Regions from separate parts of the Hohaiivirga grylli genome, predicted to be linked through region 2. Evidence: predicted binding sites of a transcription regulator. Region 2 holds the regulator's gene; each other region holds the start of a gene.

What was found. Region 2 encodes LexA, which represses DNA repair genes until DNA is damaged. Its sites were predicted from a motif close to TGTTCNNNNTGTGTTCNG; they were not measured.
Region 1: a site for LexA is predicted at 5,863-5,880, ahead of WJT86_RS11010 (helicase-related protein). Genes of this name have one in related genera too.
Region 3: a site for LexA is predicted at 4,895-4,912, ahead of WJT86_RS06420 (Y-family DNA polymerase). Genes of this name have one in related genera too.

What each region holds. Positions count from the first base shown of each region.
Region 1 covers NZ_JBBYXI010000004.1:54,079-64,261, reverse strand. Annotated here, with positions in the region: gene WJT86_RS11030 (RNA polymerase factor sigma-32) at 1-709, opposite strand, end outside; gene WJT86_RS11025 (CarD family transcriptional regulator) at 1,052-1,633, opposite strand; gene fdxA (ferredoxin FdxA) at 1,993-2,328, opposite strand; gene WJT86_RS11015 (RNA-binding S4 domain-containing protein) at 2,524-2,784, opposite strand; gene WJT86_RS11010 (helicase-related protein) at 2,798-5,761, opposite strand; gene WJT86_RS11005 (autotransporter family protein) at 6,216-9,281, shown strand; gene WJT86_RS11000 (DUF3108 domain-containing protein) at 9,362-10,180, opposite strand.
Region 2 covers NZ_JBBYXI010000002.1:545,108-555,290, forward strand. Annotated here, with positions in the region: gene lpxD (UDP-3-O-(3-hydroxymyristoyl)glucosamine N-acyltransferase) at 1-66, shown strand, start outside; gene fabZ (3-hydroxyacyl-ACP dehydratase FabZ) at 94-555, shown strand; gene lpxA (acyl-ACP--UDP-N-acetylglucosamine O-acyltransferase) at 556-1,368, shown strand; gene WJT86_RS06910 (LpxI family protein) at 1,368-2,225, shown strand; gene lpxB (lipid-A-disaccharide synthase) at 2,238-3,404, shown strand; gene gltA (citrate synthase) at 3,441-4,733, opposite strand; gene gltX (glutamate--tRNA ligase) at 4,898-6,322, opposite strand; gene WJT86_RS06930 (ComEC/Rec2 family competence protein) at 6,512-8,554, shown strand; gene lexA (transcriptional repressor LexA) at 8,591-9,298, opposite strand; gene WJT86_RS06940 (OmpA family protein) at 9,489-9,983, opposite strand; gene WJT86_RS06945 (autotransporter outer membrane beta-barrel domain-containing protein) at 10,029-10,183, opposite strand, start outside.
Region 3 covers NZ_JBBYXI010000002.1:439,995-450,177, forward strand. Annotated here, with positions in the region: gene WJT86_RS06395 (hypothetical protein) at 1-220, opposite strand, end outside; gene WJT86_RS06400 (BRO-N domain-containing protein) at 610-1,389, shown strand; gene WJT86_RS06405 (hypothetical protein) at 2,001-2,210, opposite strand; gene WJT86_RS06410 (alpha/beta fold hydrolase) at 2,321-3,121, opposite strand; gene WJT86_RS06415 (flavin-containing monooxygenase) at 3,160-4,650, opposite strand; gene WJT86_RS06420 (Y-family DNA polymerase) at 4,936-6,198, shown strand; gene WJT86_RS06425 (hypothetical protein) at 6,200-6,451, shown strand; gene WJT86_RS06430 (HAD family hydrolase) at 6,760-7,419, shown strand; gene WJT86_RS06435 (SulP family inorganic anion transporter) at 7,412-9,130, opposite strand; gene WJT86_RS06440 (aldose 1-epimerase family protein) at 9,274-10,137, shown strand; gene WJT86_RS06445 (hypothetical protein) at 10,163-10,183, opposite strand, start outside.

The DNA of each region.
Region 1 (10,183 bases), on a different contig from region 2:
AGATACGCAGTTCACGCTCATTAAGAACATCAAGTGCATGATCCAGCCACTCGGCGCGGCGTTCGCTATCAATTGAATCGGAGACTGATTCATCCGGAAGCGGGCTGCCATCGACCAGAAATTCAATACGTTCTGAATTAGTACCGGAATCGCTATCCATCACCGGAGCGTTAAGCGACGTATCGGGCGCTGACAATCTTGCATCCATCAAAGCAACATCACTGCTGGAAACGCCAATAGCCAGAGCAATCGCATTATGGGCCTCGTCAGAGACAAGTTCATTCTGTCCCTGTGCCAAACGTGCCCTCAGGCGGCGCAGGTTGAAGAAGAGTGTCTTCTGGGCAGAGCTGGTACCACCACGAACAATTGACCAGTTACGAAGAATATAGTCCTGAATTGATGCCCGTATCCACCACGTGGCATAAGTTGAGAAGCGAACTTCCCGCTCTGGCTCAAAACGTGCTGCAGCTTCCAGCAAGCCCACGTGACCTTCCTGAACAAGATCAGACATTGGCAGACCGTAGTGCTTGAATTTGGCAGCGATTGAGATCACCAGACGCATGTGGGCATAGGCAAGGCGGTGCAGAGCAACTTCATCATGATTGTCTTTCCATAAGACGGCAAGCTGCCGCTCTTCATCACGCTCAAGAAAAGGAGCATCCATGGCTGCTCTGATAAACTGGCGTCCGACTCCTGGTACTCCACCCATGGTAACCTCCACTCATCACAACATCGACTGAGTAGGAACGGCCCAGGACAGAGAAAGTTCACTCGAATTTAAGACTTTTTTTTATTCAATTGTGGGCCCGTGCTGATTCACACAAAGCGATTATTTTTCTCATTTTTCGACATAATCTTATGGAACCACATGAATTATTTTAGCTTTTCTGCGTCAGATATTTCACAATTCATGAGAAAAGAAATAAAACAGCCTGATTGATCTAAGGTAGGCATTTTAAAAACCTGACCTATATTTTTCACCCGCGGATATAAAAAGACCCCGGCTTTAATAAAACCGGGGTCTTTTTATTAAAAGATTATTATCAGGAAATTATGCAGCTGCTTCTTCCTGATCTTCAGACGTATCTGCTTCACCCTCAGCAGCCTTTACGCGACGTGGAGACTTGGCAAGACGGCCTTCAATCAGAGCAAGAGCTTCTGTTGCTGTTACCTTGTTAACGGCAGCGACTTCGCTGACAACGCGCTCAAGGGCAGCCTCATAAAGCTGACGCTCGCTGTAAGACTGCTCAGGCTGTGCTTCAGAGCGATACAAGTCACGAACAACCTCTGCCACTGAAACGAGATCACCTGAATTGATCTTTGCTTCATATTCCTGCGCACGGCGCGACCACATGGTGCGCTTAATGCGTGCACGTCCAGACAGAACAACGAGAACTTTCTCAACATGCTCTGGCTCCGCCAGCTTACGCATGCCAACACTGGCAGCTTTAGCGGTTGGAACACGAAGAACCATTTTATCTTTTTCGAAAGAAACAACAAAAAGTTCCAGTTTGAAACCAGCAACTTCCTGCTCTTCGATAGCCATGATGTGACCTACGCCATGAGCCGGGTAGACAATCGCTTCGCCGGTCTTGAAACCTCCGCGTGGTGAGGTCTTCTTAGTGGTCGTCATGTTATCGGGGCCTCCTACCTTGCCCTCAATGTCAGAAACATTCGGGCTAAATCTTCCGGCATGAACCGGCGAGACAAAAAACAAAGGCTCAGACGAAACACGTCTCGTCTGATGCCGCGCTCAAGTCAGTTGCAAGTGGAATTCCACACATCATCCCTATCGATAACATAGTTAGAGCCATAATGCCCCTGCCTACCTTTCTGACAGTCGCTTTACGGGATGTTGTACGCAGGATGCGCAATTGACAGTAAAGGAGACCCTATCACAAAAAAGCTAATAAAGCAAAAGAAAACGCGCTCTCCGCGAAAGATCGTTAGCGGAGAGTAAACTGTAACATTCTGATTTTTATAGTTTGTTGCTTAGTCGCCATCACCTGGCTTATTGGAGAAATGCTCTATTTTATTAGGCTTTCCATCCCATTCAGCCGCATCCGGCAACGGGTCTTTCTTCTGTGTCAGGTTAGGCCAGATACGGGCCATATCAGCATTAAGCTTCAGCCAGCTCTCTGTATCCGGTTCAGTATCCGGACGAATGGCATCTGCCGGGCATTCTGGTTCACAAACGCCACAATCAATACACTCATCCGGATGGATAACGAGCATATTCTCGCCTTCGTAGAAACAGTCAACAGGACAGACCTCAACGCAATCCGTATATTTGCACTTAATGCAATTGTCGGTAACGATATAGGTCATCTTCATCTCCCCGCGACTACAAACCAGACAGAACGCATAACATATTTCATGTTTTACTTCTGTGTACCGTGTCACAGCATAAACTGCTGATTAGAATGCCTCTAACGCCTGAGGCTGCCTGATGCAAGCCCTAGATGTCAGCTAGTTGCTGTTGCTTCAACAACAACAATGAATATTGCTAATGAAATCTGAAAACTATTTACTTTTGAAGAGTAGGCCTGCTTCTTTTGCAGGGCCCCGGCGAAGACCTGGCGCAAGCACTTCAATAACAAGCGTTGTTCGCGGCAATGCAATTGTTAAAACATCGCCCGGGCTTATTGCATAGGCGGCCTGCGTAATGCGTACCCCATTAACCCGCACATGCCCATCCAAGATAAAACGTGTTGCAAGGGTACGCGACTTGATAATTCGCGCGTACCACAGCCACTTATCCAGACGTTGCTGACCTTCACGCATCCGGCCCCAGGCCTCAGGATTTATTATCCTGAAGCTGGTTCTTCAATGCCAGAAGCTTTGCAAATGGAGAATTCGGATCCGGTTCCCGGTCACGACGGTTATCCTGTTTGCGTTCAAACGATTTATTATCGCGTGGCCCGGCTTTCTTGTCAGAACGCTTCGGCCCACGGCGATCCCGGTCGGGGCGGGAGAACTTCTGTCCTTCACCCTCACGGCGTTCACCACGGTTCTGATCACTACGCTGACCGCGGCGCTGATTGTTCTGCCGCTGGCCCTGACGCTGCTGACCATCATTAAAGCGTTGCTGATGCCAGATTTCAATCGTAGCAGGCTCAGCCGGAACTTCAGCGGAAGCATCTGCAGCCTCGGAAGCCGTTGCTTCTGTCTGCTCTGCAACAACAGGCGTATCTTCAGCAACCGCCTGTTCAACAGGAGCTTCATCTGTAGCAACAGGTTCTTCCTTAGCCGCATCAGCAGCCTGAACTATTACACCCGGAATTGGAGCCGACGGAATGAGCGCAACTGTAATCGCTGCCCCTTCACGGGTTTCGGACGTATATCCAAGGGATTTCAGAATTGACGAGAATTCTTCACCAGCGCAGCCAACAAGTGATGTCATGGCAACGGTGACAACGAAGCCATTGCCATCAGCTGCACCAGCCGGTGGCTCACCGGGTGTTACACCCGGACGGTAGGCAATCGCCGGACGAATAAGATCAGCAAGACGTTCGAGAATATCAACACGAACAGCTCTCGTCCCACAAATGCGGAAGCCTGCTGAAAGGTAGAGACCTACAGCAATTTCCGGATCCATAGGAATAGATGTCCGGCCAGAGCTTGCAAGAAGTGCAATCTCGTCAATACCCTTCTGGTCAAGGCCGCCGTTCTTGAGAGCCCATAGCTGGGTTGCCAGTGTTCTGGGAGCCGGCTTCAGAAGAGCAGGCAGATAAATATGATAGGCACCAAAGCGGACACCAAGCTTACGCAGAATACCACGGGCATCCTGATCAAGACTGCGAACATCCTGCAGAACTTTACTGCGCTCAAGAACACCAAGTGTTTCTGAAAGCTGGAAACCAATTCCCTTGGCAATCCCTGTCAGCTCTGCTGCGTCTTCAAGCTGCATAGCAGGGCCAAGCAGACGAACGATGTAAGCCTTCAGCCATGCGCGCAGGCGAATTTCAATCTTCTCACGGGCCGGGCCGGAAAGCTGATCATCTGCAATGATACGAACATGCGGTTCATAAAGTTTTTCACCAGCTTCCAGCTTGGCAACCGGCTCACCAGTCCAGCGAATAGTGCCATCATTAGCAATAACCAATGAGGCATCTGCTGCAGCCGAAAAGCGTTCAGCTCTGGCCTCAATCTCGCTTGCTAAAGCTTTTTCAGCAGCATTTCGCAATGTTTTGGCTTCAACCGTATCGGCCAGTGATTCCGGCACGAACTGAAAACCATGAATATGACCAACGTGTTGACCTTCAACGGTCACTTCACCAGCAGTTGATATTTGCGCTTCGAGCATTGTGTTCTCTCTAAGGCGTCGCATAAGAAAGCTTGTTCGTCTGTCGACAAAACGTTGAGCAAGCCTCTCATGCAAGGCATCCGATAAATTGTCCTCTACCAGACGGGCGACGCTCTGCCAATGTTCCGGATCCTTTAACCAGTCCGGCCTATTGGCGACGAAGCTCCATGTCCTTACCTGTGCAATACGGTTCGACAGGGTATCTATATCGCCATCTGTCCGATCAACCAAGGCCAATTGACGAGAAAACCACTCTTCAGGCACAAACTCTTCATCCATAATGAAGCGATAAAGGGTTCCGATTAGGTCTGCATGCCCTTGTGAAGACACTTTTCTGTAATCCGGAACCTGACATATTTCCCACAGTCTTTTGACAGCAGCAGGTGTTGAGGCCATCTGACGGATATCATTTTCCTGAAAAACATTTTCCAGTGCGATCACATCTTCATTATCAGGTGCAAGGACGAGCCCGCGCTCATTCGGTGAACGGCCGAGGGAGGCACGCAGGTTGACCAGACTGGAGAAATCCAGATCAGGATTACGCCATTGCAATATCTGAACCGGATCAAATTTATGGCTTTCCAGCGCTTCAACAATTTCAGGCTCAAAAGGCGGGCAACGGCCTGCTGTTCCGAAGGTTCCATCACGCATATATCGTCCAGCGCGCCCTGCAATCTGAGCCAGTTCAGCCGGAAAAAGCTTGCGAAACTTAAACCCATCAAATTTACGGTCTGCAGCAAAAGCCACATGCTCAATGTCGAGATTCAACCCCATCCCGATTGCATCGGTTGCAACGAGATAATCGACTTCTCCCGATTGATAGAGCTCGACCTGAGCATTTCTTGTACGCGGAGAAAGAGCACCAAGCACCACAGCCGCACCACCTCTCTGGCGGCGGATCAGCTCAGCAATCGTGTAAACTTCTTCAACTGAAAAAGCGACAATGGCCGACCTTCTCGGCAAGCGGGAAATCTTCTTTTCACCCGTAAAGCTAAGTGTGGATAATCTTGGCCGCGTGGTAATCTGGATGCCCGGAATGAGCTTTTCCAGAATCGGCCGCATGGTTTCAGAACCAATCAGAAGAGTTTCCTCTGCTCCACGCTGGTTCAGAATCCTGTCTGTGAAAACATGACCACGATCAAAATCTGAGGCTAACTGAATTTCATCAATCGCGACAAAAGCGAGTTTAAGGTCACGCGGCATCGCTTCAACCGTCGACACCCAATAGCGCGGTCGGTCTGGCTTTATTTTTTCTTCACCAGTGATCAGTGCAACATTATGTTCACCAACCTTCTCAACAACCCGCTGATAAACTTCACGGGCCAGCAGGCGCAAAGGCAGCCCGATCATTCCGCTACCACGGGCCAGCATCCGTTCAATGGCGAGGTGGGTTTTACCTGTATTGGTTGGTCCCAGAACAGCCGTTACATTCTGCCCCCTAAGAGCTGACGGCAATGAGCGTACAACATTAACAGCTGCCCCACTCTGTGAAGCCTTAATACGCTCTGTTGCAGGTACGGGTCTTCCACGCCTAGGCCCCTTTTCATTCCCTAAAGCGTTCTTTTTTAGTTTCTCAATATATTCAGGAGGGAAAAGATGCTTCACCAGCAATATCCAAATTTTAAATCAGACAAACAGACATCAGAAATAGATTATTTGGTCAAGGAAAAAAGTCTTCTCTAATATTATGAAAATTTAAGTATATACAAAAACTTATAAAAATAGTTGCTTTAAGAAACTAAATTCTATCCATATCGAAAAAAGCATATCACAAAAAAAATTAAATTATATAATCAGATAATATAAAAGAAAAAAATATTGATATATTTAAAAATAAAATATATTTTAATAAAAAAAAATCATCCAAATAATTTTTAACATAAAGTTCTAATATTTAGTGGGGTATCCTATGGGCAGATATATCAAGAAGCGCTCTTTGCGTACAGTACAAACTTATAAGTCAACATTGTTAGCCGGAACAGCAGTACTATCTCTTTTAATACCTTCAGCAGTATTGGCAGATACATGTACAGCAACAACCTGCGTTTCGTCTTCAACTTCAACAAATACAGCGACAGCGACTGGTGGTGCAGATCTGACATTTCAGAACAGCGTCAATATTTCGACTGGTTCTGTCGCACTCAATGCGGATTCATCCAAAATAACATTCAACCAGAATGTGGATTTTGTTGCGAGCTCAGCAATAGGTAATTCCTACTGGCTTCAATCATTGAACAGTACAATTGATGTGAAAGGCAATATGGATGTCACGGCAACGTCGACATCAACAAATCCTTTTCTGCAGCTCAGCAGTACAACATTCAATGTGGATGGAAACCTGACTTTCAATGTCACAGCTAAGTCCAACGGTACTCCAGCTGGCAGCATTAACTACATACTCGTCCAGAACGGAAGTGTCCTGAATGTTGCAGGACATACGCAGATTGATGGTTCTAACGCGAGCGATCAGACCAGCATTCTCATGAATCCGAACGGCACGCTCAACTTCAGTACCCTGACCATTGACATGGGCACGGTAACAAGAGCGAAAGCAGGCAACCTTTCAGGGGTTCTCACATCAACCGGGGCAACTGTTATCAAGGGTGGTGAGTGGTCTCAGGCTATCTGGGCCAGCAACGTTTCTACAACCAGTCTTGGAGAAAGCACCGTTACGGCTGATCAGCTGAGAGCAACTTATGCAGATAAGCCCATTATCGTAAATATTGGCGCTGATGCCACTATTGATACCGGCCGTGCTGTCACTATAATCTCAGCCGCCGATTCGCTTGTCCTTATCAAAGGCCAGATATACAGCACCCATAACAGTGACAATACCGTAGTTTACGGAAATTCACGAAGTGATGAGGTCCGTATTCAGGGCAATGCTTATGTTGAAGGCTGGATCGAGACTGGCGCTGGAGATGATTCCCTTTACATTGAATCAGGGCAGTTCATTGGCTCTCTTGATGCCGGCACCGGCAATGATAAATTTGTCATAACAGGCGGCTCAGCAACCACAACCAATGGTTTCTATATGGGCTCCGGCAATGACCACTTTGAGATTTCCGGCGGTAAGATTGCCGGTGCGGTCTTCATGGGCTTTGCAAATGTCGATACCGGTCATAATACAGCCCTGATCACAGGCACAGCCGATATTTCCGAACTGGTACGGCTGGACGGTGGCGCGAATGGTCTGGATGCAAATGCCACAGCGTCGCTGACAATCGACAACTATAACTTGTCAGGTTACATGTCCATGACGCTCGACGACCTGAGCAAAGGTGTCAATCTGGTCAACTGGACGGAAATGAACATTGTCAACGGCAGTACCCTGACACTGACAAGCTCTGCTCTGTTCTTCCGGATGAGTAATCCGGCCGTTGAGAACGTTCTGAATATTGATGCAACATCGACTGTCACCAATTCAGATATTTCTCCTGCTACCCAGACCATCGCAGCGAGTGTTTTCAATGCGGGCACAATGCGGCTGGACGGTAATTCGGTTGCTGGTGACAAATGGACAATCAGAGGCAACTACACCGGTATGAATGGCACACTGATGCTTGATACCGTATTGGGTGATGACAGCTCTCTAACCGACCTTCTGTACATCACAGGCGATGTCGCCGGTATGACAAACGTCGTCATCAACAACAGAGGCGGCCTTGGAGCCCTGACAACAGGCGACGGTATCAAGATCATTGAAATTGATGGCGCATCTCCTTCTGATGCCTTTGCTCTCCGGAGTGATTACACCTATCAGGGAACGCCGGTTGTGGTTGGTGGCGCCTATGTCTACTCACTTAACCATAATGGTGTTACCAATACGTCAGATGGTAACTGGTACCTGCGCTCTGTCTTCGATGTGCCGGATCCGGTCGATCCTCCACCAACTGATCCAGATCCAACACCAGATCCGGACCCGAAGCTTCCTGATACCGGAGGGCCATCTGTTGTCCCACCAACCAAACCAACGCCAGTTTATCAGCCAGGCGTACCAATCTATGAGGTCTATCCTCAGGTGCTGCTGGCAATGAACCGTCTTGGTACTTTGGAACAGCGTGTTGGTAACCGCATGTGGTCCGTCAACAAGCCTGGCACCGCAACATCACAACAGGCAGGGAATGTTGTAGAAGACCGTGGCCTCTGGATACGCCTTGAAGGCTCAACCAGCCATATCAACCCGGCAAAGTCTACCTCTCAGGCTCACTATGATCTGGATATGCTCCGGGCTCAGATTGGTCTTGATTTCCTTGCTGCTGAAAATGAGAAAGGCAAGTTGATTGGCGGTGTCTACTTCCAGTATGTCCATGCCAATTCTGATATCCGCTCTCGTTTCGGTTCCGGCAAGATAAAATCAGACGGATATGGTCTGGGCGGTACACTGACCTGGTATGGCAACAACGATGTCTATGTGGACGGTGTTGCGCAGGTCATGTGGTATGACACAGATATCACCTCTGATACTCTGGGACGCAAAGAGGTCAGCGGCAACAAGGGTACCGGCTATGCACTGAGCATTGAAGCAGGCAGAAAGATTAAGCTGAATGAAGAGTGGACTATGACGCCACAGATTCAGCTCTCTTATAACGCTGTCGACTTTAAAAAATTCCAGGATGCTTATGGTGCCGTTGTCCGTCAGAAAGACAGCGACTCTCTCACAGCACGTCTTGGTGTGGCCTTCAGCCGCGAGAATGAATGGAGATCAGAACAGGGTGACCTGCGACGTCTGAAAACATACGGCATTGCCAACCTCTATTATGAATTCCTTGATGGAACAGAGGTCTCGGTTACCAATGTCAATTTCCGGAATCGTTCAGATCGCTTCTGGGGTGGCATCGGAGCCGGTGTGTCGTACAACTGGAATGATGACGCCTACTCCCTTTACGGCGAAGTAGACGCCCGCACTTCCTTCTCTGACTTTGGAAGCAGCTACGCTCTTAATGGAACAATCGGCTTCAGAGCCAAGTTCTGACATCATTTATGAGATTATTCAGCCCCTGTCAGGGTATATCCTGACAGGGGCTGTTTTTATATGTAACGCTGAATTCTCATTTACTCAGAAGTAACGTTCCACTGTTCTGCCTGCAGTGTAGCCATACCGGCAGCGGTTCTGACAGAAACACGCAGAGGCAGCATGTAGCCCGTTCCCTGTATTGGGGCGAGCCAGACAGACATATCTTTATTATGCATCATGTAACGAATAATCCGTCTGGCCGGGCGATGCCCTGCAAGCGGGACATAACGGACATTACAGACCAGAACCTGCCCCTTATATCCTCCAATATCAGCCTGACGCATACCCGCGTAGCTCATGACAATATCAAGTCTTGAACCACCATCAAAAACCGGAATTGTACGATTACAGTCTTTTTCTGAAAGTTCATTACCTCGCATTGGCATCAAGGTGGCACTCAGAGGATCAAGAACAGCCCTCTTATGTTGCGTTAACAGCTGAACCCTACCCGGCTTATCATCCATGGGCGGTTCCATACTTAATGTGGTGACATTGCCATTACGCGTATCAATCCTGACAACTTTCTGGCTTTTACCTAATCGAACCGATGCCTGAAAAATAGAATTGGCAACGGGATTAAGAGTATTCTTTTGCCCTATAATCGAACGTAAAGACCCATTTGCCACTGCTCCGCCTTTACCGCTGGCGAACAAACCGACAAGACCAACCAGTTTTCCCGTGGCCTGTATTTCATAGGATGAACCATGAATGGCACTTGAGACATCCAGTTGCCCCACAGGCAGCCCCATAATGCTTGCGCCATATCGAACCTTGAATGAGGCAGCCTGAGCTCCTCCGACCGCAGCCAGAGATGCTCCTAAAGCCAAAATGCTTGTCCATTTAATGGGTTGTTTCACAAA
Region 2 (10,183 bases):
TTGAAGAAATTAGCTGCAAGCCACGCTGTATCCAGTAAAACAACGTCACAGAGTGATGAAGAGTAATAATTCTATTAGCAAGTGGAAAATTCTATGACGGATTCGCCAAAAAAGCTTGAATCTATTGATATTGTAAAGATTCTGGATCTTTTACCTCACCGCTATCCATTTTTGTTGGTCGACAAGATTATTGATATTGATGGTGATGAATCCTGCATTGGCATCAAAAACGTTACCTATAATGAGCCACAGTTCACGGGCCACTTTCCGGCAACACCTATTTTCCCAGGGGTTCTGCTGATTGAGGCAATGGCACAGACGGCTGGTGCAATTTGTGTGTTTTCAAAGCTTTCAGATGCTGAACGACCAAAGCATGTTTACTTTATGACTATTGATAAAGTGAAGTTTAGAAAGCCAGTTGTTCCTGGTGATGTCGTTGAATTCCACATGACCAAAATCAATCACCGTCGGAATATGTGGTGGTATCGCGGAGAGGCCAAAGTTAACGGTGTTCTCGTTTGCGAAGCTGAACTTAGCGCGATGGTTGGCAATTGAATGAGTAATATTGAAATTCATCCCAGCTCTGTTGTTGAGGCTGGCGCTAAAATTGCTGATGGCGTCAAGATTGGCCCCTTCTGCGTTGTTAGTGCCCAGGCTGAACTTGGCGAAGGATGTGAACTCATCAGCCATGTTGTTGTTGCCGGTCGTACCAGCATAGGGGCACGCACAAAGGTTTATCCTTTTGCTTCGCTTGGACATCCGCCTCAGGATGTGAAATATGCGGGAGAAGAAAGCACATTAGTTATCGGCAGTGATTGCACAATCCGTGAAGGCGTAACCATGAATCCGGGTACTGCTCACGGACGCATGACAACAACAGTCGGAAATCATTGTCTTTTCCTTGCGAACTCTCACGTTGCACATGATTGTGAGATTGGTAATCACGTCATCTTCTCTAATAATGTGATGCCAGCTGGGCACTGCTATATTGGCGATTACGTGATTGTTGGTGGTGGGGCTGGTATCCATCAGTTTGCACGCATTGGCGCCCATGCCTTCATTGGTGGTATGTCAGCTATTGAAAATGATGTTATTCCGTATGGTATGGCTATGGGTAACCGTGCCTATCTTGCCGGGTTGAATATCATTGGTCTCAAGCGTCGTGGATTTTCCCGTGAGGAGATTCATGAATTGCGTCATGCCTATCGCTTGCTTTTTGCCAATGAAGGCACTCTGTCTGAGCGTGTTGATGATGTTTCTGCAGCTTTTTCCAATCAAAAAATCGTTGCTGAAATTCTTGAATTCATTCGCACCAGTAAGGATCGCTCAATCCTGACACCTCGTGATTCAGGTGGCGCTTCGGCATAATGATAAAGCAAACAGACGCACCAATTGTCATTTTGGCAGGAGCAGGGCTCTTGCCAGCAACATTGGCTCAGAGAATGCGTTCTGATGGGCAGCCGTTCAAGATGCTCGCTTTCCGTGGATTTGCAGACAAGGCAACAACGCTGCAGGCTGATCAGGTTCGAGATTTGCTGGATGTTCGCGGTATTTTGGCCTGTCTTAAGGAGTGGACCCCCTCAGGTGTTGTGATGGCCGGGGCTGTCCATCGGCCGCGCCCATCCGCACTACTTGGTTCTTTCTCCCTTCTTCTCAATATGAATGAGTTGAAAGAGATTGTTATACGTGGAGATGACCACTTGCTGAAAGGTGCCATTGCACTTTTGGAAGATAATGGCTTTCCGGTATTAGGAGCTCATGAAATTGCTCCAGAAATTATGAGCAGTGAGGGTGTTTTTACGAACCGTCAGCCTTCTGACGAAGAGATGCATTCCATTGCCAGTGGCCTTCAGCTTTTGAATACAATTGCAAAGTTTGATATTGGCCAAGGGCTTGTTATTGTAAATCAACACGTTCTGGCTATTGAAGGGCCAGAGGGGACAGATAAAATGATCCGTCGTGTTGGTTCATTGCAGAAGAAGAGGCTCTTTGCACGTACTGCACCGGCAATCCCCAATAGCGTTTTTATCAAGACTGCCAAAGTCCAGCAGGATCTCCGGATTGATATGCCAACGATTGGCCCACGTACAATTATAGAGGCATACAAAGCCGGAATTCGTGGGGTAGCAATTGGTGCTGCAAAAACGCTGATTGTCGATAAAGAGAAAACAATTGAAGAGGCCAATCGCAGGAATATGTTCCTGATTGGCGTACCTGTTGACTGAGACTGGCTTAAAATGACCAATTCCCCAAAGCAGACCCGTCGTATCTTTATCGTTGCCGGTGAAGAATCTGGAGATCAGCTGGGTGGAAAACTTATGCGGGCCCTGAAAGCGCAAAGTCCAGTCCAGATTGAATTCCAGGGTGTTGGTGGTCAGAAGATGATCGCAGAAGGCATCAAGAGCCTTTTTCCTCTTGAAGATATTGCTGTCATGGGATTTGGCGCTGTCGTAGCACGGTTACGGCTTATTCTTGCACGTATCAAGCAAACGGCAGAGGCGGTTATTGCTGACAACCCTGATGTGCTGGTCATTATTGATAGCCCTGATTTCACGCATCGGGTTGCCAAACGGGTTCGACAAAAAGCGCCGCATATTCCAATCGTGGATTACGTTAGTCCATCTGTCTGGGCTTGGCGGCCGGGGCGCGCCAAAAAGATGCGCGCTTATGTTGATCATGTTATGGCTATCCTGCCATTCGAGCCTGCTGCTCATAAACGTCTGGATGGTCCGCCATGCAGTTATGTTGGGCACCCGTTAATCGAGCGTATCAGTGAGTTCAGGCCAAAGGACAATGAACGGAAGCCAATAGATCATGGGCGGAAACAGCTCATTGTTTTGCCTGGTAGCAGACGTTCAGAGGTCTCTCGTCTTATGGAACCCTTTGGGGAAGCTGTTGCGTTGCTGGATGCAGAAAACCCCGGAGGCTTTGATGTCATTATTCCGGCTGTTGCGCATCACGCTAGGGAAATTGAGGAGCGTTCCAAGAACTGGCGGGTGCAGCCTAAGCTCGTATTTGGAGAAGAAGCTAAGCTCGCAGCTTTTAGGGGCGCCCATGCGGCACTGGCGGCCTCTGGAACGGTAACACTGGAGCTTGCTCTCTCAAAAGTGCCCATGGTTGTTGGCTATAAGGTTTCAAAGTTTGAAGAGCAGCTTCGTTTTCTCGTTAAAGTCGAGTCGATTGTGCTGGCAAACCTTGTCTTGCAAAATAAGACCGTACCTGAGTTTATTCAGCAGGACTGTACACCAGAGAAGCTTTCTGCAGCCCTGAGGCCGCTTCTTTCAGATACGCCTGAGCGTCAGCAGCAACTGGCACAGTTCGACAGGTTGGATGATCTGATGGGAATTGGTGGGGAAGCGCCAAGTGAACGTGCCGCAAGGATTGTTTTAGAGACAGCCAGATAAATTAAAAGGGGCCTGAATGGCCCCTTTATTATTGGATTATCCACGCTGGGATAATGTACGGTAATCCCGCTGAGGGGAACCTGTATAAAGCTGGCGCGGACGGCCAATCTTCTGGTGTGGATCCTCAATCATTTCCATCCACTGAGCAATCCAGCCGACGGTACGGGCCAGCGCAAACAGAACAGTAAACATGGATGTCGGAAAGCCCATGGCACGCAATGTAATACCGGAATAGAAGTCGATATTCGGATACAGCTTCTTCTCAATGAAGTATTCATCCTGAAGAGCAATACGTTCCAGTTCCTTGGCAACTTCGAAGATCGGATCATCGGTATCACCGATTTCAGCGAGAACTTCATGAGTTGTTTTCTGCATGATGCGGGCACGTGGATCATAGTTTTTATAAACACGGTGACCAAAGCCCATCAGGCGGAACGGATCATCTTTATCTTTAGCGCGCTTGATAAACTCCGGAATACGATCTGGTGTTCCGATTTCTTCAAGCATCTTGAGAGCTGCTTCGTTTGCGCCGCCATGAGCAGGGCCCCACAGGCAGGCAATACCAGCCGCAATACATGCGAATGGATTTGCACCAGAAGAGCCGGCAAGGCGTACTGTTGAAGTCGATGCATTCTGTTCATGATCAGCGTGCAGGATGAAAATCTTGTCGAGCGCGCGGGCCAGAACCGGATTCACCTGATATTCTTCACATGGAACGGCAAAGCACATGCGCAGGAAGTTTGCTGCATAGCTGAGGCTATTCTGCGGATAAACGAATGGCTGACCGACAGAGTACTTATATGCCATAGCCGCGATTGTTGGCAGCTTGGAGATCATACGCATCGAAGCAATCATCCGCTGCTGCGGATCAGAGATGTCAATCGAGTCGTGATAGAAGGCCGAGAGAGCACCAACGACAGCAACCATGATAGACATTGGGTGTGCGTCGCGGCGGAAGCCCTGAAAGAAGCGGTGCATCTGGTCATTGACCATCGTGTGTTTCGTAACACGCATGTCAAAGTCAGCTTTTTCAGCGGCTGTAGGAAGCTCTCCATAAAGCAGGAGATAGCATGTTTCCAAAAAGTCACCTTGCTCTGCAAGCTGTTCAATTGGATAGCCGCGATACAACAAGATACCCTTATCGCCATCGATGTAAGTGATCTTGGATTCGCAACTTGCTGTAGATGTGAAGCCAGGGTCATACGTAAAGTGACCGGATTGACCGTACAGCTTAGAAATATCGACGACGCTTGGGCCGATGGTTCCTTCAAAAACAGGAAGCTCGAATTGCTGACCATCAATGGTGAGGGTGCTGGATTTTTTTGCCATGAATTTACCCACCTTTCGTGATGTTTACCGGACCAAATACAACAACAATACATAGCTTAACATGCTAATGCGCTATTCGGTCGCAGGTACGTAATATATGTCGGTACTCCATCCTCTCGGTCGTATCAAGCACGCCTAAAGAACAATGCGATAATTGTGGAATATCAGTCTGATATTCCACAATCTGCCAAACGAGCGAGGATTTCTTTCTTTCCAAGGATTGCCATGACCTCAAACAGTCCTGGGGAGGTTGAACGCCCCGTTACTGCGGCACGAAGTGGCTGGGCAACCTGGCCTAATTTGGCTTCGATGTCGTGTGCGTGCGCACGTATGACAGCCTCTATATTTTCGGTATTCCAGTCAGAAACCGCTTCCAGCTTTGAAATGATGCCAGAAAGACGATCAGAGCCATCTTCGAGCAGCTTGGCTGCCTTTTCATCAAAATTCAATGGGCGTGAAGCATAAAGATAATAAGCATTATCAATCAGCTCAATCAGAGTTTTTGCGCGTTCTTTCAACCCTGCCATTGAGGCAAGAAACAAAGCTTTCAGCTCATTATTTAGCTGGCTTGGTGCTCCACGCTCAGAGCCAACCTCCGGAAGGATGATTTCAATAGCTTTAAGCAGCTGTGCATCATCTGTCTGGCGCATATAATGGCCATTAAGGTTTTCAAGCTTGGCAAAGTCAAAGCGTGCAGGGGAGCGACCAATCTGCTCAAGATTGAATGCTGCAATCATTTCTTCCGTTGAGAATATCTCCTGATCACCATGGCTCCAGCCGAGGCGAACAAGATAGTTTCTCAATGCATCCGGCAGATAGCCCATGCTGCGGTAGGCATCGACACCAAGGGCACCATGGCGTTTGGAGAGTTTTGCTCCATCTGCACCGTGAATCAATGGAATATGGGCCCATTCAGGAACATCCCACCCCATTGCATTATAGATATGTGTCTGTCGAGCTGCATTGGTGAGGTGATCATCACCACGAATGACATGTGTAACATTCATATCATGATCGTCCACAACGACAGCCAGCATATATGTTGGTGTGCCGTCAGAACGCAGCAGTACAAGGTCATCAAGATCTTTGTTCTGCCATGTAACGCGCCCTTGGACGTGATCATTTACAATGGTTTCGCCTTCAACGGGGGCTTTTAGGCGAATGACAGGCTTTACACCTTCTGGAGCTTCTGAAGGGTCTTTATCTCTCCAGCGGCCATCATAACGAAGCGGGCGGCCTTCTTTACGGGCAAGCTCACGCATTTCCTCAAGTTCCTGAGGTGTTGCGTAACAGTAATAGGCCTTGCCATCCGCAAGAAGCTGTTCTGCCACTTCACGGTGACGGGCAGCGCGGCTGAACTGATAAACGACATCCTCATCCCAGCTGAGACCAAGCCAGCTCAAGCCATCTATAATGGCCTGAATGGCTTCATCCGTTGAGCGCTCCCTATCTGTATCTTCGATACGAAGCAGCATTTTTCCGCCAAAGCGTTTGGCAAAGAGCCAGTTGAACAATGCTGTCCGTGCTCCTCCGATGTGGAGGAAGCCTGTAGGAGACGGGGCAAAGCGCGTAACAATCGGTTTGGTCATTTTGAGTAATATCTATTGCCGATAGAGGAAGGGAAACTGGGCATATAATATCTGCCTTACTGTCGTCTACCATGAGGTGGGGACAACGTTAAGCGAAAAGCTGCATTTACACGTATGAAACTATTGGATGCCCATATCCTCTTTTCAATTTCATTGAACGCAGTCCGAAATGGATGGCGGGAATGTCTGGTGCGGGAAAATGAGGATTACAGGATTCTTTGCTGGCTGGTTATCAGCTTTGGCGGCGGTATTGTTCTGTTCTTCCAGCTATCAGAACCGATACCCTTGAAGGTGGCCGCCTTTGTCTCGACCATTGCTTTTATTGGTGCTGGGATATTTTTTCGGAAACGCTTTTTCTTCATTTTATTAATGCTAATGGGGTTCTTTGCAGGTGGTGTGACGAGTTCTGCCTTGCGAATGGAACGCATAAAAACTCCTGTTCTTGAAAGAATATTGATTGGACAGCTGAAAGGATTGGTTGAAAGTGTTGAGATACGTAACGAGCGGCGCCCGCAGCTAACCGTACGTGTTTTAGAGTTTTCCGGATTAAAACCTTCGGAAATACCTGTGAAGGTGCGTGTTACATTACGGCCCAGTTCTATTTTGCAGGCCGGTGATTATATTGACGCTCAGGTAAGGCTATTGCCTCTTCCTCAGCCTGTGAGGCCATCAGGATATGATTTTGCGCGCGATGCCTATTTCAAAGGTATTGGTGCTGTTGGCTCTGTTCTTGGGCAGGTTTCATTGCTTGATAACAGTGCGCAATACACTTTGGAATCGGGTTTTATGTTTTCCATTGATAGGCTGCGAAACAGGATCGCCAAACAGATTTATGAATCCGTTGGTGAGCCAGGAGGTGGTATTGCCGCGGCTTTGGTGACAGGAAAACGTGGTTACATCACTGAAGAAACCAATCAGGCCCTTAGGGCCGCCGGCATCTACCATATTGTTGCGATTTCCGGGCTTCATATGGTGATTGCTGCAGGCTTGTTTTTCTGGTCCGTTCGTTATGCTTTATCGCTGTTTCCCGCTATTGCTTTAAGATGGCAGACCAAGAAAATTGCAGCCGTTGCGGCTATGTTTGGGGCCGTTACTTACTGTGTATTTTCCGGAGCCAGCGTTGCAACCATTCGTGCCCTTGTCATGACGATGGTGATGTTGGGAGCAATTGTTGCCGGGCGGCATGCTATCAGTCTGCGTAATCTATCACTTGCAGCATTACTGATTTTGCTTTTTTCACCTGAGGCCTTGCTTGGGCCGGGATTCCAGATGTCATTTGCAGCCGCTGCAGCTTTGATATCTCTTGCCCCTTACGCGTCTAGGTTATCTCTCAAGATGACGAATAGTGGAAGCTTTAAAAGGGTTCTTGTAAAAACTCTGAACTGGCTCATTGCCCTTTGTTTGACAAGTCTCGCTGCCGGGCTGGCGACAGCGCCGTTTGCGGTTTATCACTTTCATACGGCAATGCCATTTGGGCTTATCGGAAATATCCTTGCTCTGCCGCTGGTATCTCTCATTATTATGCCATTAGGTGTCATCGGGGTGCTTTGTTACCCCCTTGGGCTTGATGAGCCCGTCTGGTGGGCTGTTGGCATTGCAACAGGGCAGGTTGTGAAAGCTGCCCAATGGGTTGAGACCTTTGGCGGTTCTGTTCAGTACTTCTCGGCTTTGCAGCCGATGGTGCTGCTATTATCAGCCATTGCCCTGATTTGGCTGACGCATTTCCGGTCTCATCTGCGCTGGGGCTTTATTGCTCCGATGGGAGTTGCCATTGTTTCTACGGTACTATTTTCAAAAGAATATGTTGCATTTGTTGACAGAGATGGGAGAGCCGTAGCTGTCAGGTCAGAAAACGGGGCATTGGTTTTCGTTGGCCGTATCAATAGTTTTCTTGCAGAGCAATGGTTGCGTGCGGATGGGGACGGGCGATCTTATGCTGAGGTGAAACCGGTTAAAAATGCTGGTTGTGATGCGCTTGGTTGTGCGCATGAAGGTATTGTTTCGGTGGCGATTGTTCATAAATCAGCAGCTTTTGAGGAGGATTGCCGGCGGGCTGATATCATTGTTGCCACAACCCGCGTGCCCATTACGTGTCAGGCGCCTGTTATTATTGATAAAAGAGCATTGCAGGTAAAAGGGGCAGCAGCTGTTTTACGAAATAGTCAAAACCAGCTTATTGTTGAACATGCCAGAGTCGAAAATGCCCGGTGGCCATGGCAGCGTGGTTTATGAAAAAGGCCCGTTTTAAACGGGCCTTGGTGAGTAAACTCAGTAACGACGGAGTAGGCTGACCAAACGTCCCTGTATTTTTACCCGGTCTGGGCCCAGAACACGTGTCTCATAGGCAGGATTGGCAGCCTCAAGAGCAATTGAGGAGCCCTTACGACGTAGCCTTTTAAGAGTTGCTTCCTCATCGTCAATCAGTGCAACAATAATATCACCTGTATTGGCTGTGTCCTGACGGCGAAGGATAACGAGATCGCCATCGAAGATACCGGCCTCAATCATCGAGTCGCCGTGCACTTCCAGTGCAAAGTGTTCACCTTTTGAAGAAAGAAATTCTGGTGAAACAGTAACAGAGTGACTGTGATCCTGAATGGCCGAAATCGGAACACCGGCTGCAATACGGCCGATAACCGGAATTGAGATGTTGTCGTTATCTGTCTGAGGCAGGGTAGGCTTGCTGATTGGCGCAGCGATACGCTCTGCTGTCAGGCCACCTTCAACAACTGTTGGTTTGAATTTTGGGCGGGAGGCCGCACCTTCAGGCATCTTGATAACTTCAAGAGCGCGTGCCCGGTTGGGGAGACGGCGAATGAAGCCTCTTTCTTCCAGAGCGGTGATGAGTCGGTGAATACCGGACTTTGACTTGAGATCCAGCGCTTCCTTCATTTCTTCAAATGAGGGCGGAACGCCAGCTTCCATCAGTCGTTCATTGATAAAACAGAGCAGGTCGTGTTGTTTACGTGTCAGCATCGCCAATACCTTGGGCCAAAAGAAGTATCACATTCTGCATATCAGAAACAAATAGAGAACACAAGGAATGTTCTTGCTGTGTTCTACACAGCAGAAATCTCTTCAGGCTCAGGTAAGGCGGGAATATAAAAAATGGGAGCAGGTTATCCCGCTCCCATCAAGTTGAGGCATTTTTAAATATTGAGATGCGTTACTTACGGGCACCGAGGATATCAACGGTTACCCGACGATCTGGAGCCAGACACTCTTTAAGCTCAGCGGAAGGAATGTCTCCATTGCAGCTCGTTGTAATAGGCTTGGTTGCGCCAGCCGTTGCTGTCAAGATCGGGGCACGAACACCGCGCTGAATGAGATAGTGGCGCACTGTATTGGCACGGGCCTTACCAAGACGCATGTTGTAATCCCCATTGCCAAGACGATCTGTATGGCCTGTGAGATTAATGGCATCGATTGTAGCGTAGCCGGTGGTCAGCTTGTGAGCGAGCTCATCAAGGGTTCTGCGACCTTCTGGAAGCAGATCAGACATTGAAGAGCGGTCAAATGCAAACAGAGCATCAGCAGAAAGTGTGATCTGTTCAGGTTGTGCCGGGTCACACCATTTGTTCTGAACGGTTCCAACATTGCTACAGGCAGCCAGAAATACAGGCAGAGAGAGAGCAAACGTAATTGCGATAGTTTTCTTCATGATTTTTCTCACTGGATATTATGTGAAAGGGAATGAGAGTGGCGCTTAGCGCCACTCAATCTTCAATCCGAGATTGCCGCGATATTCTTCACGCTTTGCATCCGAGAACGAACGCGCATACGAAACATCCGTGAAGACATAGGCGCTGTCATTGATAGGTAGCTGGAAGCCGGCTCCCACTTCGCCCCATGTATGATTAT
Region 3 (10,183 bases), 110 kb from region 2:
CCCAGTAATCTTTCCAGTTTTCAGAGTAATCATTCCGTGAAAAAGGGCTTTTTTTGTGAATCACTGTACGTTCAGCTGCATCAGCTAAGGCTCTTTCTATAACCATGGTTATAGTTTGCCCTTTAAGGCGAGCCATGAAATCAAGCATAAATCGATTTTTGGTGTCCAGGCGGATGGTTAGGGTTTCGCCTTTTGGGGGTCTTTTTCTCTCAATAGCCATTACACTTCCTTTTTGCACTAATAAATAAATACATGAAATGAAAAATGATTGCAACTGAAGGTTGACAAAATATCATAGTGAATTTATATTTGTACTTGTCTTTAAATACAAAAAAGACTTGGTACTATAGTAGAGGTTAAATAATAAGGTTAAACTTTATGCTGAGCAGCGCACTTGTAGCATCCATAGGATACTACAGGTTGAATTTAAAAGATGGGGAATGGGCTTATTGTTGGACTTTATAAGCCACGCATCAAAGATAAGAATCCTTGTAAAAGGCTTCGGTCTGTTACTGATGAAAGAAGCACAGTCTGAAATAGAAAAAGCGGCGGGAGAATTTCGACCCTCACCCGCCGCTTTAAATTATCAATCACATAAGGAATAACGTGATGAATATAAATACACTTAGTACAACTGATACAACTTTACCAGTCCCAACACTTTTTCAAAGTGAACAATTTGGAAATATTAGGGTTGTTGAGCGTAATGGTATGGCATGGTTTGTTGCCAAAGATATTGCGGAACGACTTGGCTATTCCAATCCTCACAAAGCAATTAGCGATCATTGCAAGAATACCTCTCAAGTAGGGGGTAATGGTATACAGTCTCTCGATCCCCGAACAATTCTAATAGGTCAGTCTGATGTTATGCGGTTAGTTACTCGTTCATCTCTTCCTACTGCTGGGCAGTTTAAAGGATGGATATTTAAAGAGGTACTTCCGTCAGTACTCAAAAATAATATGTTGGTCATGCCTCAAACTATTGAAGCGATACTTGCAAATCCTGATACAACAATTCGGATTTTGACCGAATTAAAAAGTGAGCGGGAAAGTAGATTAGACGCAGAACTTACAAAGGCAGAGATCGGCAGCCGCCGAGAAGCAACAGCAATGGCAACCGCCTCTGCTGCCGTTCGTAGAGCAAACCAACTATGTGATGAATTGGGGCAAGGAGCCAAGCAAGCCACAATTACCGCAATCGAGAACATAACAGGGGTGAAATACGATTGGGTACCAATGCGCCGCTGGTGTCGGACAAATAACATTGCCGTTAATAATGTTCTAGATCCTCGATGGGGAACGGTAAAAGCATGGCCTGCTCAAGCATGGAAAGAAGTACATGATGTTGATCTATCTATGATCTTCCCCCCTCCTGCGGGCGAAGCTTAAGATATGAAATCTGCTGTTAGGGATAGATGGTAGGTGACTACCCCAATCTAGAGAATTGGCTAGCTCTGGAACTGAAAAGCCCCATAAGGGGCTTTTCTATTTCAAATATTTTCTAATTTTATAATAAACAGGTCTAATTAGAGCTACTGCAAGAAAGACCATTGAATATATCATCAAACCTAAAATAATAAGCCAAAGGGCTGTTCCTATATGCCATGGCATTGATTTGATTACCCTTCAATTACGACATGAAAGTTATTGTAGCGGACATATATGCAAGAAAGACTGCAGCTTTATCATAATCCTGGGTGAATAAGCGTTTGATACCTTTAAGGATAGGAATGCCCTTATATGTTCCTTGTTTCATAATATGTGCAAGGCTATAAAATGAGCTTATAAGTGCAAGTAAGGCTGCAAGTTTCATCATTTCTCCGCTATCCTTTTGATAGATTTACGGTTTTATCTTAAATTACGTTTCTATTCTAGATAGCCCATTAATATTCGAGAACGAAGAGGTTTGGGGAAAATATTTCCATTTTCGTGATTGGATTATGGCACTTCTTAGTTGAGTAGGAGCCCATGCATCCCTTTTCAACCAACTCTAATAGCCATCAACGCTTCTTCATGATCCCGGCTAGGGTAATCAACAGTCCGATGGCAAACGGAATGTAGAAGGCGTAGATGGCCTCTTCCCGGAAGAAGTCATTGCCACGGCAGGGGGCTGCGGTTGTGGACATGCAGCCCATTGCACTGAACCATGTGAAAAAGAGGAATGTGGCAATACAGATGATGATGCCAAAAATGATAAGGAATGCTTTCATAGCTTGTCCTTAACATATTTTCCCATAGCTGAAATAGCAGATCAGCCGGTTTCTCGTGATCGGATGTTGAGAAATTTTAGGGCAGCACTATCAGATGTTTTCTGTCTCTCTCATCTAAGGGCCTCAATCAGCTCAACGACCCTCTCAGGTTTCTCCACAAACACCAGATGGCCGGCATCAATCTCCTCGAACCTCGCACCCTTAATTCCTCGCGCCAGTTGTCGGCAATGATGGGGCCGTACCATACGGTCGTCGGTCATGCTGATGACGAGGGTTTCGGCTTTTATGTCGGGGAGGCGGGCACAGATGTCGATGGTTGCGTCTAATGCGGCCTGGCGGTCACTGCCCGGAGACAGGTTTTCTGCATATTGGTTTTGAAGGTTTGCGAGCGTTATCTCGTCAATGGTCTCAAAAAAGGCATCCGAGAGGCCGTTGAGCATGACGAAGTTGGCAAGCTGAGAGCGATTTGTTCGGGCAAGGGTAATCCATGAATCAAACAGCAGGTTCATTCTTATATCGCTTTTAACCCAGCCGCCGATCAGAATGAGACGGCGGATGCGGTCTGGCATTTCTGATGCCACCGCGGCAGCAACAACAGCGCCCAGTGAATAGCCGATAATATCTATCGGCTCATCAGGGGCAAGAGCTGCTGTTGCTTTGACTTGAGCAATCAGCATGTCGAGGGTAATCGCGCCGCCATTATCCTGCGTTTCCCCTGAGCCGATAAAGTCAGGAGCCAGGCATCTTCTGGTTTTGCCAAGCTCGGGGAGAAGAGGGCCCCAGCCCATCAGGGCACTGGAACTGGTACCATGCAGCAAAATGGTTGGCCGCCCGCGACCAGCTTCAAGGATGCTGGTGCTGATACCGTTGGTCTGAACGAGCTGGCGTTTCATAGGTATGGAAACAGTCATGTCGATATCTCCGTCAATAAACACAATGAGGGTTATTTTCAGCGGGCGTAGCTGAAGATGGGGTCATTGAGATCAATTGCGGGGAAGTCGTCTTTATCGAGCCAGTAGTCGTGGGTATGTTGCCATTCCCGCTTGTTTCCCTGTTTCGGGAGCAGATGCATACCGCGGGCGAGATAGCCGGGGTTAAAGTCCTCCGGGTGAATCCACGGCCCAAGTGTCATGCCTTCGTCTTCGGGCCGAAGTTCAGTCGTGACCTTTCTGGCGTTGTTCGCATCCATATGCTTCAGAAGCTTGCAGACGAAATCTCCCACCATGTCAGAGCGGAGTGTCCAGCTGGCACGGAAGTAGCCGAAAACCCAGACCATATTCGGGAGGCCGGTAAACATCATGCCACGGTAGGTGATAGTATCGCCAAAGTTGAGTGGCTCTCCATCAATCGTAAAACTGATGTCTCCAAGAACGGAGAGATTGAAGCCCGTTGCCGTGACAATGATATCAGCATCAAGATGTTTACCTGATTTCAGCTGGATACCGTGTGTGGTGAAGCTATCAATCTCATCCGTTACAACAGAAGCTAGGCCCTCTCTTACGGCCTTGAAGAGATCACCTTCCGGAATAAAGGCAACACGTTGTTGCCATGGGCGATAGCGTGGGGTGAAATGGGTATCAATATCGAAGTCATTCCCCAGATGTTCACGTAGGACGGCCAGAAGGTCACTTTTGACCTTTTCCGGTTCTTCTTTCGTGCGCTGGACGAAAAGGGCCTGATCACGCAGGACTTTACGACGGGTGATTTCATGAACCCAGCTTTCATCAATATCAAGAAGCCGTAGCTCTTCTGCCATGGCATTGGCATTGCGCCCGGTCGTGAACCATGTTGGTGAGCGCTGGAGCATCGTGACATGGGCACATTTCCCGGCAAGGGCAGGGATAAGCGTTGCAGCCGTGGCACCAGAGCCGATGACAACAATCTTCTTGCCCGCAGTCTCCAAATCTTCTGGCCATGTCTGGGGATGGATGATCTGGCCTTTAAATGAAGACATGCTTTGCCATTGCGGGGTGTAGCCCTCTGCATGCTGATAATAGCCTTGGCACATCCAGAGGAAATGTGTTTTGAAGCGGAGAGACTGGCCTGTATCACTTCTTCTGGCTGTTATGGTCCAGAGGTTTTCCTCGCTGGACCATGAGGCGCTTTCAACGGTGTGCTGGTAGCGGATGTGGGGCTGTAACCCGTCATCATCAATTACGGATTTCATATAGGCGAGAATTTCATCACCGGTTGCGATGGGCGCGCCTGTCCATGGCTTGAAACGATATCCGAAGGTATGAAGGTCGCTGTCTGAGCGCACGCCTGGATATTTATGGGTGAGCCATGTACCGCCAAAACTTTCCTTGGCTTCCAATATGGCAAAGCTCTTGTCGGGGCATTGTTCCTGAAGGTGGTGGGCGGCGGCAATTCCTGAAATACCGGCACCGATAATCAGAACATCATAATACTCGGTAGGCGTATCCGTTGTATTCTTGTCCATCTGATGTTTCCTTCAAATTATAGATTATTGTTACATGCGTGTTCCTCTTGCTGTTGATGGAATTGAATAGGCAAAAAATGGCGCCAACAATTCTTCTTTGGCGCTAAACATTTCTAGGCATTTTTATTTTTAAGATATTGTTCTGATTGTATTATCTTTGGTCACTGAATTTATTCTCTCCCGCTTTCCAGCGTTGTTATCTGGCAATGAAAAAATCATTCTCGTTGACTCCTGATATATAATTTGTTCACTATATGTTCTAATTAAGAACATGGGACACAGGATATGCGCAAGCCAGAGACGGTGGAGCATCTTTATATTGATTGTGATGGCTTCTTTGCATCCGTTGAGCAGCAGATGCGGCCCCGTTTACGTGAGCGGCCTGTGGGTGTTGTGCCGTTTGGTGATACGGAACGAACGGGGCTGATTGCTGTCTCAAAAGAGGCCAAGATGCTTGGTATAAAAGGCTTCATGTCCATTCGTGAAGCCCGGCGTATCTGCCCGGATATTCAGATTGTTGCACAATCACCAGATCTCTACCGCCGGGCACATAACGCGCTGACCATGCAGATATCGTCCGTGCTACCGATTGATGTCATCAAATCCATCGATGAGCTTTCCTGTCGGCTGGATAGTACGGCCATCCATAATCCGGCTGCTGTTGCCCATGAAGTCAAGAAGGCCGTGTCAGATAATATTGGCCCGTATATTACTTTAACGATGGGTGCAGCAGCTAACAGGCACCTGGCAAAAATTGCCTGCAAACAAGCCAAATGGCATGATGGTGTTTATGGCGATGGTCTTGCTGTCTGGAAGCCGGAGGATATGCCGGGACCTTTGTTACAAATGGATATCAAGGATATCCCCGGTATCGGCCCCAATATGCGACAGCGGCTTTATCATGCCAATATTTACAGCACCGAGAGCCTGTATCGAACTGATCCGAAATTGATGCGCAAGATATGGGGGAACGTGAATGGGGAGCGCCTTTGGTATGCGCTCCACGGCTACGATATTGAAGCTGAGGAGAGCAAACAGGGTATGATCGGCCATAGCCGGGTTCTACCACCTGAAAACCGCAGCCTGCAGGGGTCGCGTGAGGTTGCCCGTTTGTTGGCTGTAAAGGCAGCCCGTCGCTTACGCCGGGCCAATCTTTATGCATCCGGGCTCTGGGTCTGGCTGGCACAGCGCGATAGTAACTGGCGGCATATGGAGCGGATGATGGCCGTCAATGATGATCACTCCATCCTGTTGGCTCTGGAAAGGGCGTGGAGGGTGGCCGCAGCGCAACTGCCGGTCGGGCCGATATTCAATCTTGGGGTGACACTCCTTGATTTCAGTCAGGCAAATGAATGTCAGGAAGACCTTTTCAATACAGATATGGATGAGCGCCGTAAGTGGGAGGCAACAACCCGGGCCATTGATGAGCTTAATCAGCGTTATGGCCAGACCGTGATTTCACTGGGTGAATGGCGTCAGCCATCCGGTGGTTATGCCGGCGGGAAGATATCTTTCTCACGAATACCGGACGCAGAGGATTTTTGGTGAAATGAGCTGGAAACAGAACTTGCAGTTACGGGATCTCGAACCCCGCCAGAAGATAGAATTTACTTGCCGCTCATGTGGCAAGGTTCATTTCAGAACGGCCGAGCAACTGCTGACTGATGAAGATCGTCAGTATCTCTATCTGGATGAACTTGAGAGTAAGGAAACCTGTAACCAGCGGGGATGCCATGGTGAAGTTCGTCTGATGCTGCTTGGTATTGCCCGAATGGGCGGTTTTACCGGCGGGATGGCGTAATAAATAGCGCTCATGTTGCAATAAAAAAAGCGTGGTCAAAGACCACGCTAAGGAGCCGGCCCGTGGGGGCATATAAAAAGGCCGGAGTAAAAACAAAGTAGCTAAAAATACTTAATGCATAGTCAATATGGAGAGAATATGAAAACTTACAAGCTAAAACTGAGCTTTTCACCTATGGTTTTGATTTAAAACAAAAAAACAGGCCTGCTTGGTAGAATAATATTCTGTAGAAGTTGTTTTCATAGAGTGTTATGCCACTTTGGTATAAATTCTGTATATACTGCCTACCACTACGACTGGAATATGAATTGTCCTTGAAAGCACTTTTGTTTGATCTTGACGGTACCCTGGTTGATACTGATCCGGTACATTTAGCTGTCTTTGCTGAAATTCTTGCTCCTCTTGGGCATCATGTTGATGATGCTTTTTTCCGTAAATATATTTCAGGTGGGCGCAACGAGGAGATATTGCCCCGTTTCTTCCCGGAGCTTGATGAAGATGAAATCCGTCGGCGCGGAGATGCGAAGGAAGCACGCTTTCGGGAGCTGGCATCGCAGGTTGCTCCGGTCGAAGGTGTTTATGAAGTTATCGCATGGGCTAGGCAGCAGGGACTGTCGGTCGGGCTTGTGACCAATGCTCCCCGTGAGAACGTTGATTTCGTTCTGCCTGTTCTGAAACTTGAAGATGCTTTTGATATTCAGATATTGGGGTCAGAAATGGAGAAGGGAAAACCTGATCCTGCTCCTTACAAGGCTGCTCTGGAGGCTTTCGCCATAAATGCGGATGAAGCTATTGTCTTTGAAGATTCAAAGACAGGTATCATATCTGCAAAAGGAGCTGGTATTTTTACCTATGGCCTGATGACCACTCATACAGAGACAGAGCTGGTGGACGCGGGTGCTGATATCGCCATTCGTGATTATCGGGATCAACACCTGTGGGTTAGTTTGGAAGAAAAACTTAAATAGCCTGATCGACTTTAACGGATTTATCTGCGGGGATAATCCGTTCTTTTAAAAAGCGTACAGCCTGTTCACTGCTATCAAACATGTAGTCAGGTCCGCCGAGCCTCTCAATGAAACCGGAGCGCTCAAGGGCGCGTCTGAAGTTTCGGTGCCCTCCGGCAATAACCAGTCTGGCACCGACACTTCTCACTTCTTCATCCAGCTCTTCCAGCGCTTCAATCGTGCTGGCATCTGCCTGTGTCATCACAGAGGCATCAAGCACAAACCATTGCATGTTTTGTGCTGTTTTCACCATCATTGAACTACGTCTGAGAAATGTCTCGGCATTAAAAAAGACGATGGAGCCCTCAAACAGATAAATCACGAAACCCGGTATAATCTGCGCCTGAGGATCAAGATGCAGCTTGACGATATCAGAAGAGTCTGGACGACTTCCCAGTAAGGCGTCTCTGGGAGACACGGCAAGGCGCAGGAGGTTGCCCATCGTTGCGATGACGGCAACGATAACCCCGGGCAGAACGCCGAGCCAGATAACGCCAACTGTCGCAATGAGGGCCAGAATAAGCTCTGCCTTACTAATCCGCCACAGAGTTCTGAACTGGCCGATATTGATAAGATCAATAGCAGCAGAAGCAAGTATGGCACCAAGAACAGCCTGAGGGAGATAGGCAAGGGGTTCTGTCAGAAAAATCACAACCAGAGCTATTGTGAGGGCTGAAACAATCGCAACCAGAGGTGAGGAGCCTCCTGCTGCATAATTGACGGCTGTTCGGGAGTCAGCTCCGGTAATTGTGAAGCCCTGAAATAAACCGGCAACAAGGTTTGCCATGCCAAAGCCTTGTAATTCACGATTGGCATCAATGTTGCGTTCAAGTTTATTAGCAAAACTGCGAGCTGTCACAATTCCGCTTGAAAAGCTGATGATGAAAACACCAAGAACGGCACTGATGAAGGTTTCAGGCTGATAGGCAAAAGACGGCAGGCTGAACCATGCCAACCCTCGTGGAACATCACCAAGAGTATCAATGCCAAAGGCCTCAAAGTTAAAGAGCCATGAGATAAGAATGCTGAAGGCAATAATAATAACGGCTGCAGGAATTTGGGGATGCCATTTCTTCATGGCCCGCAATATAGCAAATACGCTCAGACCTGTGAGGAGGGTGGCAATACTGATTGTCTGCAGGTGCTGGAACAGGCCATAGGGAGTTTGAACAATTCCGGTATGCGGAATTGAAACGCCTGTCAGTTTCGGAATCTGGGATAGCATCAGATTAACGGCGACACCTGTCAGATAGCCGGTCAGAATTGGGCGGGACAGGAAGTTGGCGATAAATCCAAGTTTCAGTCGGGAGGCTAGAAAGCAGGCAAACCCAGCCCCGATTGCTAAGGCCGCTGCACCTTGGGCGCGCTGGTCCGGTCCAGATAGCTCCAGAGCAGTTAATGCAGCGGCAATCAGTGTACAGGTTGCTGCATCCGGCCCAACAATCAGGCGTGCTGAAGGGCCGAAGATGGCATAGGCAATAACCGGAAAAATGCTTGCGTACAGACCGGTTGATGGTGCAAGTCCCATGAGAGCCGCATAGGCCAGACCAATGGGAATGGCGACAGTTGCGACGCTCAATCCGGCCAGAACATCACGCATTGCCTGATCAGGTGTCAGTTTTCTCAATGCTGACAGGCCGGGGGCCAGTTGTTTGAGACGAGGCAAGCGCATAAATTAACCGTAGTAACTCTAGGAATGACTATAACAAAAGATGCTAACTCTTATAGTCTGAAATTGTGTTAACGCGATGGGATAAGTGTTGAGAATGTCGTGTAGAAATCAAACAGGTCTTCATTGAGATGTCAGGCCATCAGATGCACAACCCAGATGCCAAGATAGTGGTTCTTACAAATAAAAAGCAAAAACTGGCTCTCAGTCTTCTTGGGGCTGAACCGATTTCATGGCGAGTTGATGATCAGGAATACCTTTGGCAGGCAGATCCTGATATCTGGGATGGCACGGCGCCATTACTTTTTCCTGTTGTCGGTGCCTGTCGAAATGGAAGTATCCTTGTTGAAGTTCGCTCCTATCCAATGCCGCAACATGGTTTTGCTAAAGATATGGAGTTTGTACTCATCCGCAAAACCAATAATCAGGTTCATCTGCGGCTGGGTGATACGGAAGAGAGCAGAAAACACTTTCCCTTTGCATTCCAACTGGATGTGGAAGTTACGCTTCTGGATGAGGGATTTGCATATCAGTGTAAGGTCACCAATACCGATCATAAGGTGTTACCTTATGCTATTGGTTTCCACCCGGGAATAAACTGGCCTGCTGCTATGGGAAAAGTGGTTTTTGAAAAGCCAGAAAGACCAGATATTCCAAAAATTGTTACTGGTGGGTTGTTATCACGTCAAAACCGTAAGCTTGATTTTGATGGAGAAACCCTTTTGCTGGAAGCAGATATTTTCCAGCAAGGGGCCTTGGTGTTCAGGGATGCGAAATCTAAAGACCTGACACTCATAAATAACAATGGTGAAGGCGTAATCTTCTCTGTTTCCGAATGCCGTCATTTGGCTTTGTGGAGTAAGCCTCAGGTTCCATTCCTCTGTCTGGAAGCATGGAGCTCCCATGCTGACTGGGAGGGTTTCTCAGGTGAAATACAAGATAAAGATACAATGGTTATGCTGCCCGCAGGGCAATCAAAACAGCATGGATACTCTTTAAAAATCATATGATTAGGTTAGTTTTCTGATTCAAAAACTAAGCTCGGGCCTGAGATAG